One region of the Halomonas sp. M1 genome, then DNA from elsewhere that is predicted to be linked to it. Evidence: predicted binding sites of a transcription regulator. Region 1 holds the regulator's gene; the other holds the start of a gene.
What was found. Region 1 encodes PhoB, which activates phosphate uptake and scavenging genes when phosphate is short. Its sites were predicted from a motif close to TGTCATANNNNTGTCANA; they were not measured.
Positions count from the first base shown of each region.

Region 2: the regulator PhoB is predicted to act here: its motif matches at 3,691-3,708, upstream of phnD (phosphate/phosphite/phosphonate ABC transporter substrate-binding protein).

Region 1 is NZ_CP121119.1:2,382,429-2,389,913, forward strand. It holds gene P8S54_RS10940 (hypothetical protein) at 1-122, opposite strand, end outside; gene phoR (phosphate regulon sensor histidine kinase PhoR) at 513-1,847, opposite strand; gene phoB (phosphate regulon transcriptional regulator PhoB) at 1,851-2,540, opposite strand; gene ubiA (4-hydroxybenzoate octaprenyltransferase) at 2,651-3,541, opposite strand; gene P8S54_RS10960 (chorismate lyase) at 3,574-4,140, opposite strand; gene P8S54_RS10965 (FAD-dependent oxidoreductase) at 4,228-5,424, shown strand; gene P8S54_RS10970 (HU family DNA-binding protein) at 5,543-5,815, shown strand; gene P8S54_RS10975 (hypothetical protein) at 5,815-6,171, shown strand; gene yccS (YccS family putative transporter) at 6,322-7,485, shown strand, end outside.
Region 2 is NZ_CP121119.1:2,779,228-2,786,712, forward strand. It holds gene P8S54_RS12845 (ferredoxin reductase family protein) at 1-186, opposite strand, end outside; gene P8S54_RS12850 (Glu/Leu/Phe/Val dehydrogenase) at 348-1,703, shown strand; gene P8S54_RS12855 (bifunctional diguanylate cyclase/phosphodiesterase) at 1,934-3,667, shown strand; gene phnD (phosphate/phosphite/phosphonate ABC transporter substrate-binding protein) at 3,801-4,778, shown strand; gene phnC (phosphonate ABC transporter ATP-binding protein) at 4,856-5,722, shown strand; gene phnE (phosphonate ABC transporter, permease protein PhnE) at 5,719-6,546, shown strand; gene phnE (phosphonate ABC transporter, permease protein PhnE) at 6,579-7,394, shown strand; gene P8S54_RS12880 (histidine phosphatase family protein) at 7,421-7,485, shown strand, end outside.

The DNA of each region.
Region 1 (7,485 bases):
ATATCTTGGTTTTGATCAATTGATGAATGGTCGGTGGTGTCAGCAAATGCTAGTGGGCTAGCCATCAAGCCAAAAGATACACCTAAAATACCAGCTTTCTTGAGTAGTTCCTTGGATATCATATTCCGTCTCCTCGATCGCTGTGATACCGCTAATTTTAAGGAAGAGTGCCATATAGGCTTGCCAGTTCCAGCGGTTATCTTCCTTGTCTGGGTAGTTGCACTGCTTGTGCCATCCTGCCAAAAAATTATATAAAACCATTTAAATACAAATATCTATAAATATTAGTCGATTATTTATAGCCACTCTAAAAGCGCTGTCAAAGCTGAAAAAGTGGCTAAAAATGACACATGCGCAGAGTTTGACCATTCTTAACAGACAATCTGGCACACTTGTACAAGCGTTGTCTTTTTTTAGGGAACGCGTGCTTCTTTGTGACAGGAATTGTTTGACCAGCACCGCCGTTGCATTCAGTGGTTGAATGCAGAGTTTGAAAACGCAGCGTGGTTTTTTTAAAAGACGGTATTAGCCACCAAGGCCCGTGTGGCAGGAAATACGCAGCGAAACTGCGCGCCTTCGCCAGGGCGGGAGACTATCTGTAGCTGAGCATCGTGGCGCAGCAATACATGCTTAACAATGGCTAATCCCAGGCCTGTGCCCCCAGTGGCGGTGCTGCGCCCTTTATCAACTCGGTAGAAGCGTTCGGTCAGCCGGGGGATATGCACCGGATCGATCCCCTCGCCGTTATCCTCCACCGAGATGTAAGCGCTACCGTTCTCCAGGTTGGCCCAACGCAGGGTTATTTGGCTGCCTGCAGGGGTGTAGCGCACCGCGTTAAAAGCAAGATTAGAAATAGCGCTGCGGATTTCCTGCTCGCTGCCCACTAGCTGGGCCTCGCTCTCAACACTTACGTGGATGCTATGTAGCTGGCTACTCGGCACTTGACCGCCTTTCTGCTGACCGGAGAGCGCCAGGGCATCCTGGCGAATGCTCTCAAGTAACGGCCCAACGGCCAGTGGTTGGTGGTCTTTTCCACCTTGGTCAATTTCCAACCGCGAAAGCAGTAGCAGGTCATTCACCAAGCTCTGCATGCGCTTGGTTTGTTCCTCCATCTGACCAATTCCCCGGCCTAAGCGTGGCGGCAGCTGGTCGCTTAAGTCGCTGTAGGTCTCCAAATAGCCGGAAAGCACCGTTAGCGGTGTGCGCAGCTCATGGGAGACATTCGCGACAAAGTCACGACGCATCTGCTCAAGACGATGCAGCCGGGTAATATCCCGCGCCATGACGAGACGTTCATCGTCTCCATAGAGGGTAATCTGATACTGCAGAATTTGGCGTTCATCAATTGGCGAGGTTAGCGTTAACGGTTCGCTATACTGGTTGGCATTGAAGTAGCTGATGAAACGCGGGTCACGCAGCAGATTCGTAATATGCTGCCCGCGGTCATGGGCGGTTTGTAGGCCCAGCATCTCAGTGGCGGCACTGTTCCACCACTCAAGGTCACCGTGGCGGTCTAACATGACTACGCTGTCGCGCATGGCTTCCGATGACTCTTGAATACGCCCGAGGGTAGCCCGCAAGCGGGTTTGGGTAATGCGCTGGCTCTTTTGGTAACGGTAGAGCCGATCAAATAGCTCGCCCCACATGCCCCGCGCCGAAGGCGGTTCATCCTGGGGATGCAGCGTTAGCCATTGAAAAAGCGCCAGCAGTTGACGCAAATGGTAAAACAAGCACACCGCAAGCCCTGCGGCCAACCCTAACCCAGGCGCGCCTAGCGCCCAGCCCAGCAAGACCCCTAAGGTCGCCAGCCAGGCAACTCGCCACAGTTCACGGCTCCAAAGACGCACGTTTTACACCCGAGCGGAGAAGCGGTACCCCGTGCCTCGCACCGTTTGGATAAGGTTTTGGTGGGCTTCGCCCAGGGCTTTACGTAAACGACGGATATGTACATCAACAGTGCGCTCTTCAACGTAGACGTTGCCACCCCATACCTGGTCAAGCAGCTGGCTGCGGGTATAGGCGCGCTCTTGGTGGGTCATAAAAAACTGCAGCAGGCGGTATTCGGTGGGGCCCATTTCCAGCGGTTCACCATGGGCGCTTACCCGATGGCTTACCGGGTCGAGCATTAGGCCATTAATCTCAATGGGGTCTTCCACACCCCGGGGAGTGGTACGCCTTAGCACGGCTTTCAAGCGCGCGACCAGCTCACGGGGCGAAAATGGCTTAGTGATGTAATCGTCGGCACCCGCTTCAAGACCTTGAATCTTATTATCCTCTTCGCCCTTAGCAGTAAGCATAATAATGGGTATTTCAGCGGTAGACTCTTCGCGTTTTAGGCGCCTTGCAAGCTCAATACCGCTGGTGCCGGGCATCATCCAATCCAGTAGCAGCAAATCAGGCTGATGGTCGACAACCATCGCATGAGCATCTTGGGCGTTATCCGCTTCAAGCACGTGATAGTCAGCCATTTCCAGCGCCACTGCGATCATTTCGCGAATCGGCGCCTCATCATCGACAATCAAAACGGTCTTGGCGGTCATTCCTGGGCCTCACGGTGTGCAATGAAACTAGCTCATAGAAAAACAGTTCAATGAAATATCTGTGACGATAACACCATGGCTTAGTGACAATTTTATGACACTCAGCGTATTTAGCCAGTGATTGGCCACCAGCTCAGAGCAATACCGGCAAAAATAAGCAGGCCCGACCAGTAATTATTCAAAAACGCCCGGAAGCAGCCATCACGCTCACGGTGCGCTATCAACCGCTGCTGATGGACAAACGTCGCTGCCATCGCTATTAGCCCTAGCCAGAAAAAACCGCCTAACGCTACTCGTAGCCCTACCCAGGTTAATAGCGCCAGCGTAGCAAGCTGTAGCAGGCCAATGATTAATCGATCAGCATCTCCGAACAGCACCGCCGTTGATTTAATACCGATTTTTAAGTCATCGTCGCGATCAACCATGGCGTACTGGGTATCGTAGGCCACGGTCCACAATACGTTGGCGAAAAACAGCAGCCATGCTTCAAGGGGCACGCTCCCCAGCACGGCACCAAACGCCATCGGTATCGCCCAAGAGAAAGCCGCTCCTAGCACCACTTGGGGAAAGTGGGTGTAGCGCTTCATAAAGGGGTAAATAAACGCCAGTACCAAGCCCCCAATAGAGAGTAAAACCGTAAACCAGTTGGTAAGCAGCACCAGAATAAACGCAATCGCTACTAGCCCAACAAACAGCAGCTGCGCTTCGGTTTCGCTGATACGCCCAGTGGCAAGCGGCCGATGCTTGGTGCGTTTCACATGGCCATCAAAGTGGCGGTCCGCATAATCGTTTACCACACAGCCCGCCGCGCGCATTACATAAACACCGGCAATAAAGATCAGCAATACATTTCGCCCAGGTACTCCCTCTGCCGCAATCCACAGCGCCCATAGGGTTGGCCACATCAAAAGCCAGGTACCAATGGGCCTATCCAGGCGCATCAGTTGTAAAAAATCCGCCACCCGAGCCCACCCCGTTGGCCGCAACAGAGAACGATCCATGCTTACCTCACGAATAAAGATGCAGTGTTAGCCTAGCGCGAAGGCAGGCCAAGATCATCCGCCATGGTGGATAAAAAGTACTCTTGAACCAGCAGCGAAAGCCCGCTGTGCTGAAAAACTGAGCGCCGCCCCCATACGCCAGACACATTTGGCGCACATAGCCGGTGGGCAAAACAGGGCCAATGCTTGGTAGCGTAAAGGGGGCCACGCACTAAATCAGGCTGGCGAAACAGCCAGCTGCCCAAAGAGCGTTCGCCGAGCCCCTCTAACCCTTTCCCCTGCAGCTGGGTCAGCGGCGCTACCGAGCGGGCCACCACCCAAGGCGTATCGTCCACACAGAGCGCTACTTCCCGCAGCCACGCATAGCGGCGCGGCTCAATACCCAAGGCCAGCGCCTCATCCCGCTGAGGCAAGCCAATTGTCTGGCGTAATAAGCGCACCCGAAACGGTTTATCGCCTGCCGCCGCGGTTAGCCGCGCCGTTAACGAATCGGTAGAAGCCACCCATTGCCGCCAGGGTGCGCTCATCGCAGGGCGCAGCGCATTAACGGGTAGCCAATGCATAAAAGGCTGGGCTTGCCGGAAAATTGGGGCCGTCACCGGGTTCTCCAAGGCAGTCAAAAAAGTGAGCGGTAGTGTAACATGGTGCTCTGACAGGCTTTTGTTCCACCGACTTTTGGTGACTGCATGCCCCCACCGATTGAACAACGCGCCGACGCCACCCACGCAGCGCTGGTGATTATTGGCACCGGCATGGCAGGTATTGGGCTTGCCCGCGCCCTGCGCCGCCAAGGCGATACCCGTACCATCGCTCTGTTGAGTGCTGACAGCGGCGACGAATACAGTAAACCGCTGCTTTCCACCGGCTTTGCCAAACGCATTGGCCCCGAAAAGCTGGCCCAGCGCAGCGCTGCCGACATAGCAGAAGAGCTTAACGCAACGCTAGTTACCCATACCCAGGTTGTCCAACTGGATGTGGATAACCAAAAGGTGCGGTTGAGTGACGCCCGAGAGCTTTACTATGATGACTTAGTTTTAGCGACGGGCGCGGCCCCACGCGCGCCCTTCAGCGTGTCTGAGAGCCTTAGCAGCCGCTGCTTCAACGTGAACGACTTAGATGATTACCGCCGTTTTCATACCGCACTAACACAAGGCCCCACGCGGGTCGCGGTGATTGGTGCCGGGCTGGTGGGCTGCGAGTTTGCTAACGACCTGATTGCTGGCGGCCACCACGTCAGCCTATTGGCCCCCGAAAACACGCCGCTAGCGCGCCTACTGCCCGAACCGCTAGGCCGCGCGCTAGCCACAGCCTTTGAAACGGCGGGCATAACACTCCGCCTAGGCCACGCCATTACCGCAATAACCGACTCCGTTAATGACCACGCAATAGACATCCAGCTTGATAACGGCGAGTCTTTTCAAGCCGATAAGGTGTTAATGGCGACAGGGCTTACCCCACGCACCGCGCTAGCAAACGCCGCTGGGCTAGCGGTGGCCTCTAACGGTATACAGGTGGACCGCTACTTGCGCACGTCTGAACCTAACATTTACGCCTTGGGCGATGTGGCCTGTGTGGAAGGTGTTAACGCCATGTACGTACAGCCGCTTCAGGCCAGTATTAAAGCATTGGCGGCTACCCTAACCGGCACGCCCACCCGCGTCGCCTTTGGCGCATGGCCGGTCATCGTAAAAACACCGCTACTCCCCGTGGTGGCCTACCCGCCGTTAACCACGCCCACACAGTGGCGCATCGAAGGGGAAGGGGGAGAAATGGCGGCGTTGGCGGAAGATAAAGACGGTCGTTTGATTGGTTTTGCGTTGACAGGCGGCTGCGTGAGAAGGAAAGTGGAGCTTTCCAGAGCAGCCCCTGCGCTGCTAGGCTGATTTTCGCCGCATTCACGACTAGTCTAAGAAGCTGGACCAGCCGGGTAATGCTTTAAACAACACTGTTTCTTACACATCACAAGCGTACGCTTGATTCTGTTACAAGGGAGTTTCCTCTATGCGCAAACCTGAACTCGCCGCTGCTATTGCTGAAGGTGCCGACCTTTCCAAAGACAAAGCGGGCCAAGTCCTCAACGTCATCCTGGATGAGATCACGAACAGCGTCGCCAAAGGCGAAGACGTCGCCCTGATTGGTTTTGGTACTTTTACCGTTCGCGAACGTGCCGCACGTACCGGCAAGAATCCGCAAACTGGCGCCCCGCTACAAATTCCCGCCAGCAAAAACGTTGCCTTTAAGCCAGGCAAAGCGCTCAAGGACGCCGTTTCCTAATGAAGCTAACGCTTACGCTGTGGCTGCTGAGTTTTATGCTCAAGCGTGCCCTACGCCGCAAGCCGCGCTTTAAAGAGCAGCTGGAACGCATGCGCGGACTGGACTGGGGGATTGCCACGGAAGACTTAAGCATTGCCCGCTACTACCGGATGACGCCCAAAGGGGTAACCACGGGCAAAGGCTTGCCCGTTGACCTTGACCTTGAGCTACGTTTTCGCGACCAAGATGCCGCGCTACGCATCCTCAAGAAGCCTACCCAGCAGGCATTTCTAGACGGCATGGTAAACGGCGAGGTGCGCCTCGTCGGCGACTCCGCCGATATGAACAAGCTGCAAAAGCTGTTGAAGTATTTGTAACGCTAGTGGCTCTATTGCTTGCCGCCTATTGCCCCGCAGCCCATCGCACTGCGGGGCTTTTCGTTGATAGGCCACAACAGCGTCTCTCTAGCCATGCGGCAACGCAGCATATAAACTAAAGTCTAACAACCTCTGCCTACAAGAGCCCCTATGCCGCTTTCACTGCCCCTACGGCGCCTTTGGACACTGGATAAGTTCGCCTATAGCCTGCGGGTGTTTATCGCCTTCAGCGGGGCGCTGCTGTTTAGCGGGGTAGCGGGAGACGTGGCACTGGTGATCCCGCTGTTTTTAGGCATTATCGCAAGCGCGCTTTCAGAAACCGATGACAGCTGGCAGGGGCGCCTACAAGCGTTGGCAGTCACCCTGTTATGCTTTGCCTCGGCGTCGTTTGTGGTGCAGTGGTTATTCCCGTGGCCGTGGCTGTTTGCCCTTGGGTTGGCGCTCTCTACCTTCACGTTGATTATGCTGGGCGCCATCGGCCAGCGTTACGCCACTATTGCCTCGGGCACGCTGATTCTATCGATTTACTCGATGATCAATATTGAACAGCACGGCGGCGTGGATGAAGACGTCGCCGCTCGCCAACTGCTGCTATTGGCCGGGGCAGCGTGGTACGGGGTTATTTCCGTTGTATGGTGCGCGCTGTTCTCCCGCCAGCCGGTCAAGCAGAGCATGGCCAGGGTATATAAAACTCTGGGCGAGTTTTTAATTCTCAAATCTGCGCTGTTTGAACCCGTGCGCGGCGTGGATATAGAGGCCCGCCGGGTGGCGCTGGCGCGGCAAAATGGCCTTGTGGTCGATGCCCTTAACCAAGCGAAAGAGATGATTTTCCGCCGCCTAGAAGGCCAGCGCGGGAGTCGCAAGCTTAACCGCTACCTGCGGATATACTTTATCGCCCAGGACATCCACGAGCGGGCAAGTTCGACCCACTACCCCTACGGCGCGCTCACCGAAGCGTTTTTCCACCACGACGTGCTGTTCCGCTGCCAGCGGCTACTCGACCAGCAGGGCCGTGCCTGCCGTCAGTTGGCTAAATCACTGCTGCTTAATCGCCCCTTCGACCACCAGCTAAGTGAGCAGGCGCTGGCGGACCTGCGCGCCTCTATCGATAATCTGAGCGAGCGCGGCAAGCCGGAGTGGCGGCCGTTGATGCACCCCCTCAACGCCTTGGCCGATAATCTTGCAACGTTAGAGGCGCAGATTGCCAGTGCCCACAACCCCGATAGCGATGACCCGCGCCGGGACAGCGCGCTCTTTGACCGTTCGCCTTCCAGCTTACTGGAAGCCTGGCGCCGGGTACGGCTGAACGTTACG
Region 2 (7,485 bases), 400 kb from region 1:
GTGTCGGCCAGATATTAACGCCTGCAGTGCCATGATGCTTAGGGCGAGTGCGCCAAGCAACACCGCCGCTTCACCAAGCCAGCTGCGGGGTGTTGGTGGTGAGAGAAGCAGCCAGCCTATCGGTAGCAGGGCAAGTAAACTGTACAGGCTTCCCCAAGCTAGGGCGCTACGTGTTATTGGGCTCACTATGTTCTCCCTGGGCATCCGTGCAAATAGCCTAAGTGTGAGAAAAAGCTGGGATTTCGCAAGTTAAAAAGCGTGTGCATTTACCAAGCTGCTACGCTTACACAGTGCTAAGTCCCTTATGAGCAGGCGCTGACGCCTATCAAGCAGAAGGAGAGTGCTACATGGCTAATGCGAAAGCGAAAAAACATAAAGCAAAGCAGCAAGCATCCAAAACACGTAAACCGCAAGCGGAAAAGAAAACGCTGCAAGCCCTGACCCCTGATACAGGCGCGGCGCTGTTTGAGGATGCTCGCTCACGGCTGGAGGCGGTATTTGAAGCGCTGGATATTCACCCGGATGCTCAGGCACGGTTGATGCAGCCGAGCCTGTCGCTTCAGGTGAGTGTGCCAATACGCATGGATGACGGAAGCCTAAAGGCCTTCCCCGCTTGGCGGGTTCAGTACGATACCAGCTTAGGGCCTGCCAAAGGTGGTGTGCGTTTCCATACGGACGTTAATCAGCATGAGGTCACCACGCTAAGTTTCTGGATGGCGGTGAAGTGCGCGGTGGTTAGCTTACCTTATGGCGGCGGGAAAGGTGGTGTACAGGTAGATGCCAAGGCCCTCTCCTCCCTTGAGCGAGAGCGGTTGGCTCGGGGCTATATTCGTGCCATTGCCGATATTATGGGGCCAGACCGAGATATTCCCGCCCCGGATGTAAATACCGATGCTACGGTAATGGGCTGGATGATTGATGAGTACGAACATATCGTGCGTGCCCAAGCGCCTGCCGCTATTACCGGTAAGCCGCTGTCTCTAGGGGGGTCTCCGGGTCGGGTAGCGGCCACTGGGCGCGGCGCGCTAAAAGTACTGGATTTGTGGGCCGAGCGCGAAGAGCGCAAGCCAGAAGAGACCACCGTTGCCGTACAGGGTTTTGGTAATGCTGCTTATCATTTTGCCCGACTAGCCAGTGAGCGGGGTTATAAAATTGTGGCGCTATCGGACTCAAGCGGCGCCATTTACAGCGCGGACGGGCTTGATGTTGACGCTGCGAAGCAGGACAAAGACAAGCACGGTTCGTTATCCAAGAGTAAGCAGGGCAAATCACTGACGAGCGATAAACTGCTGTCGCTTGAGGTGGATGTGCTGGCGTTAGCGGCACTAGAGAACCAAATTCACTGCGACAACGTTGACGATGTGCAGGCGGGGGCGATTCTTGAAATTGCTAACGGGCCGTTAACTAGCGATGCCGATGATGCATTAGCCAAACGCGAAATACCTGTGCTACCTGATGTCTTGGCTAATACTGGCGGCGTCATTGTTAGCTATTTTGAGTGGCTGCAGAACCGCGCAGGCGAAAAATGGCTAGAAGAAGACGTCAATCAGCGCCTAGATAACCTGCTGGGAGTGCAGGCAGAAAGCGTGTTGGCGCGGGCGGAGAAAGAGAAAGTCACCTATCGCCAAGCCGCCTACCGCCAGGGAATAGAACGCATCGCTGAAGCCATCATGGCGCGAGGAAATTGCCAGAATTACCGTTAACTAAAGTCAGTACAAAAAGAGTAGCGGGCCCAATGGGGCTCGCTAAGTGTTCGCAGTGTGGTGCCATTAATCGCGATCAATCGCGCTGGGTTGTCACACTGGTGTCATGCAGATGTCGCAATCTTGCTGCCCAAGTAGCCACCCGGTATTTCTCTGATGATTTACCGGTTTTTTTCTGTGGCTCATTAAAAACTATAGGGACAACCGTCTTTAAATGGGACAGCAAATATATGACCGCACAAGAAGCGCAGTGGCTGAATAACATTATCGCGGCAGAGGCGCTGCAGGTGCTTTTTCAGCCAATCGTAGATGCCAATCAACAGGCAATTTATGGCTATGAGGCGCTCATCCGTGGTCCCAAAACATCGCCGCTGCACTCGCCCCTACGCCTGTTTGATGTCGCCACCCAAGCCGGGTTGCTCGTTGAGCTGGATATACTCTGTCGTCGCTTGGCGATTCATCGTTTTGCCGAACTTGAATTGCCCGGGTTGCTGTTTCTCAACGTGATGCCGTTGACGATTGTCGAGCGGGACTTCCGTGAAGGGTTAACGCTTGGCTTTATCCAGGAGGTGGGGCTTCCCGCCGAACGGGTGGTGATTGAGCTCACTGAACACGTGCCCATTCACGATTACGACCTAATGCGTCAAGCGGTCGCCCACTACCGTGATATGGGGTTTCAGGTGGCATTAGACGATCTGGGCGCAGGTCACTCTAGCCTGCGCCATTGGTCGGAGTTGCGGCCTGATTTCGTTAAGCTAGACCGCCACTTCATTTCTGGCATTGACCAAGAGCCTGCCAAGCGTGAGTTCCTTCGTTCGATTCTAGATGTGGCGCGCAGCTTGGATTGCCAGTTAATAGCTGAGGGAATCGAAACCGCCGCCGAACACCTCTGCTTGTGGGAATTGGATCGCGGCTTGGCACTGCTACAAGGGTTTTATTTTGCCCGGCCTAGCCCCGATCCGCCGATGCAGCTCCATATGCTGCTACCTGCGGCCACCCAGTTAAAAAGTACGGCGGGTCGTACCGCGCACTCTATTTTGCGTCCGGTTAACCCCGTCGGGCCCAGCTGTGTGGTGCCGGAGCTTGCCGAGCGATTTCGCGAGCACCCCAACCTACGCTGTGTCGCCGTGGTTAAAGAGGGTATTCCCGTCGCCGTGGTGCGTCGCAATGCGTTCTTAACGCTGTTTACTAACCCCTACAGCCATGCTTTGTATGCTAAGCGCTGCGTGCTGGATGTGGGCGACGCCAAAATGTTAGTGGCCCCTGCAGAACTGTCACTGGAAGCGCTGAGCCAACAGCTTACCGACAGCCAAGATATTGAGCTTGAAGACTTTGTGATCGTGGATAACAACGGCCACTATCTTGGTATGGGTACTATTGTTGATCTACTACGCGAGATTACCGCCATCCAAGTGCGTCAAGCCCGCCATGCAAACCCGCTGACGGGGTTGCCGGGCAATATTCTTATCAACGAAACCTTGGTCGCGTATCTGGATAAGAGCGAAGGGTTCGCAGCCGCCTACGTCGATTTAGATAATTTCAAAGCGTTTAACGATGCTTATGGCTACGCCCGCGGTGATCACGTGATTATTTCGCTGTCGCGCTTGCTGCAGGGTCAGGTGGAGAGTGCCGGTGGGTTTATCGGCCATATTGGCGGTGACGATTTTATGATGCTGCTGCCACTTGAGCACTGGGAGGGCGTTTGCCAGCAAATTCTGCGCTCCTTTGAAGTCATGGCACCGGGTTTTTATGAAGAGGATGATCGGCAGCAGGGCGGTATCACTATTGAAAGCCGCCAAGGTGCCACGGCGTTCTTTCCCTTTGTTAGTGTATCGATTGCGGTTAAACCCATTGCCGAGCCTAGCACCTGCAAGGCACTGGATATTGCCGCCCAACTTTCCGAGCTAAAACATCAGGCGAAAAAAATAGTCGGAAATAGTCTCTTTATAGATCGACGGAACTGACGCGTGCTGCCTTAGCTAAGGGGTGTCACTTTGCTGTCATTGAGACGTCACTAGGTTGTCACGGGAGTGACCCGCTGCTGTCATGCAGGCTTGGCAGGATAGCGTCATCTTTGAACAGCTACTTAGGTGATGCATGCACGCTCCCACGCTTTCTAACTCGCTTTCCCGCACATTGATTAGCGCTGCTGTTGCAAGCGCATTTGCGCTGGCAGCGGTTAACGCCTCCGCCGACCTCTCCTCGCGCTACGTAGACAACGATGGCGATATGGTTGCCGATGCACCGACTGACGAGTCTCAGTGGGTCGACCCGGACACCTTGGTCTTTGCCTATACGCCGGTTGAAGACCCTGCTGTTTATGCGGATGTATGGTCTGGTTTTCTGGATCATCTAAGCGAAGCAACCGGTAAACGTGTGCAGTTCTTCCCCGTGCAGTCGAATGCTGCCCAGCAAGAGGCGCTGCGTGCAGGCCGCTTGCATGTCGCGGGTTTCAACACCGGCGGTGTGCCGGTTGCTGTTAACTGTGGTGGCTTTCGCCCCTTCGCCATTATGGCGAGTGAAGATGGTAGCTACGGCTACGAGATGGAAATTATTACCTATCCCGGTAGCGGTATTGAGTCCGTTGAAGACCTTGAAGGTCGCCAATTGGCGTTTACCTCAGAAACCTCTAACTCTGGTTTCCGTGCACCCTCTGCGCTGCTGCGCTCTGAGTATGGGTTAGAAGCCGATAACGATTACAAGACCGCGTTCTCCGGCTCTCACGATAACTCTGTGCTAGGTGTAGTGAATAAAGATTACGATGCTGCCGCCATTGCTAACTCGGTGGCTACTCGGATGATCTCTCGCGGTGTGGTAAGCGAAGGCGATTACGAGATTATCTATACTTCCGAAACCTTCCCCACCACGGCTTATGGCGTTGCCCACAATCTAAAGCCTGAGCTTGCCCAGCAAATTCAAGATGCGTTCTTCAGCTACGACTGGGAAGGCACCGCCCTTGAGGCTGAGTTTGCCAATTCCGGTGAAGCACAGTTTATCCCGATCACCTATGCAGAGCATTGGTCTGTGATCCGCACCATTGCTGAAGCCAACGGTGTGACTTACGACTGCGATTAACCCTTTGGCAGCTGTGCAACCCCATCGGCCAGAAGGGCAACCTTCTGGCCGAACCGTTATGAAGATGAGGTAAACCCATGTTGACACTTACCGGCGTTGGCAAACGTTACCCCACTGGGGATCGTGCGCTTACTGATATCGAACTAGCGCTTCCCAAAGGTCAGGTCATGGCGCTGATTGGGCCGTCTGGGGCGGGTAAAAGCACCCTGATTCGCTGTGTTAATCGCTTGGTGGAGCCCACCCAAGGCAGCATTCGGTTGGAAGATATCGAGCTGACGAAGCTATCAGGCAATCGTCTGCGCCACGCGCGTCGCTCCATGGGGATGATCTTCCAGGAATACGCCTTGGTGGATCGCTTAACCGTGATGGAGAACGTGCTCTCCGGTCAGCTAGGCTATGTTGGATTCTGGCGTAGCTTTTTGCGTCGTTACCCTCAGGAAGCCGTGACCGAGGCGTTTCGGCTACTTGAACGGGTGGGCCTTCCCCATGCCATCGACAAGCGCGCCGATGCGCTCTCTGGCGGCCAGCGCCAGCGGGTTGGCATAGCCCGTGCGCTGTTACAAAGCCCCAAACTACTGCTGGTCGATGAGCCCACCGCGAGCCTTGACCCGAAAACCTCCCGGCAAATCATGCGACTGATTCGTGAGCTGTGCGCCGAGCGTGAGCTGGCTGCGATTATCAACATTCACGATGTGGCGCTGGCGAAGCAGTTTGCCGACCGTATTGTGGGGTTGCGGGCAGGTGAAATCGTCTTTGATGGCAAGCCCAGTGAGCTAACCAGCGAGATTCTTACCACGATATACGGTGAAGAGGATTGGGATACGTCGCCTGAGCCTGTTGAGAGTGACGATGTTGAAGAGAAGGAAAATGCGTTCACTCGCCAACCCTATGCTGCCCACACGCAGCGGCCGTTGGCCAGTGTTGCCAGCGGAGGCGCGCTATGAGCGGTGTTGATACGCTGGCGCGTCAACAGGCGGCACGCCAAGGTCATTGGCGGCGGCTACCGCTGATTGATAATCCGCGTATGCGCTGGGGGTTGGTGCTGGGCGGCGTCGTGTATTTGGTGCTCGCATTAGCGTCTGTTGAAGTCAATTGGGCGCGTGTGGCGGAAGGTTCTGGGCGCGCACTGAATTTTCTCGGAGCGTTTTTGCAGCCCGACTTTGTTAGTCGCCAAAACGACATTATGGCGGGTCTGCTGGAAAGCCTCACCATGACGTTAACCTCTACGGTGATTGGCGTGTTGCTGGCGATTCCCGTGGGGTTGGGGGCGGCGCGCAATATCTCGCCCTTACCCATCTACGCGGTATGCCGCGCCATTATTGCGGTCTCGCGCACCTTCCAGGAAATTATCATCGCGATTCTATTTGTGGTGATGTTCGGCTTTGGGCCGTTTGCCGGGATGCTGACCTTGGCGTTTGCCACCATTGGCTTTATGGCCAAGCTGCTGGCAGAAGATATTGAAGACCTCGACTGGCGGCAGGTAGAAGCCGTGCGCGCCACCGGGGCGAGCTGGTGGCAAACCATGAACCATGCCATTCAACCCCAGGTGATGCCGCGCTTAATTGGCTTGTCGATGTACCGGCTGGATATCAACTTCCGTGAGTCATCGGTGATTGGCATTGTCGGGGCGGGCGGCATTGGCGCGACTCTCAACACCTCACTCAGCCGTTATGAGTACGGTACCTCCGCCGCCATCTTGTTAATTATCATCGCGATTGTACTGATGAGCGAGTACGCCTCCAGCTACGTTCGTCGCTGGACGCAATAACCCCACGCCGCTTGTCGTTAAGAGGAAACGTTATGCCAGTTTCAACAACACCCCAGGGCGCGCCGCTGTGGCAGCGGCGCACTACTCGCGCCCAGTGGCTTCAGTACGCCGCCTGGCTTGTCGGCATCAGCCTGTTTCTACTGTGCTGGAAAGTGATTTCTGATAACACCATGTGGGTGTTTGTCGAAGATGCGGGCCGCCAAGGCAGCGACTTGATCAGCCGAATGATGCCGCCGCGTTGGGAGTATGCCAGCGTGCTATGGAAGCCCATGTGGGATACGCTGAACATCGCTACGTTAGGCACCGTGCTGGGCATTGCCATGGCGTTTCCTGTGGCATTTTTAGCCGCACGCAACACCACGCCGCACCCGCTGGTACGCAGCCTAGCGCTCACCGTTATCGTCTCATCGCGCTCTATTAACTCGCTGATTTGGGCCATGCTGCTGGTCACCATTCTTGGCCCCGGTGTGCTGGCGGGAATCATCGCCATCGCGCTGCGCTCAATTGGTTTTGTCGGCAAGTTGCTCTATGAGGCCATTGAAGAGATTCACCCCACCCCCGTTGAGGCAATTAGCGCCACCGGCGCCAGCCGTCTACAGGTGATGAACTACGGTGTGCTGCCCCAGGTTATGCCTGCTTTCGCGGGTATCAGCGTGTATCGCTGGGACATTAATATTCGTGAGTCTACCGTGCTAGGTCTGGTTGGCGCTGGCGGTATCGGCTTGCAGCTTAACGCGTCGATTAACAGCCTCGCCTGGAACCAGGTTAGCGTTATCTTTGTGATGATTTTTGCCACGGTATTGGTCTCAGAGTGGATCTCTGCCCGTGTACGCCACGCTATTATCTAGCCAGACAGCCAGGGTAAGGAGCGATCATGCGCTTTCCAAATGCCACTATCACGACCATCGATATTATGCGCCACGGCGAGCCAGTCGGCGG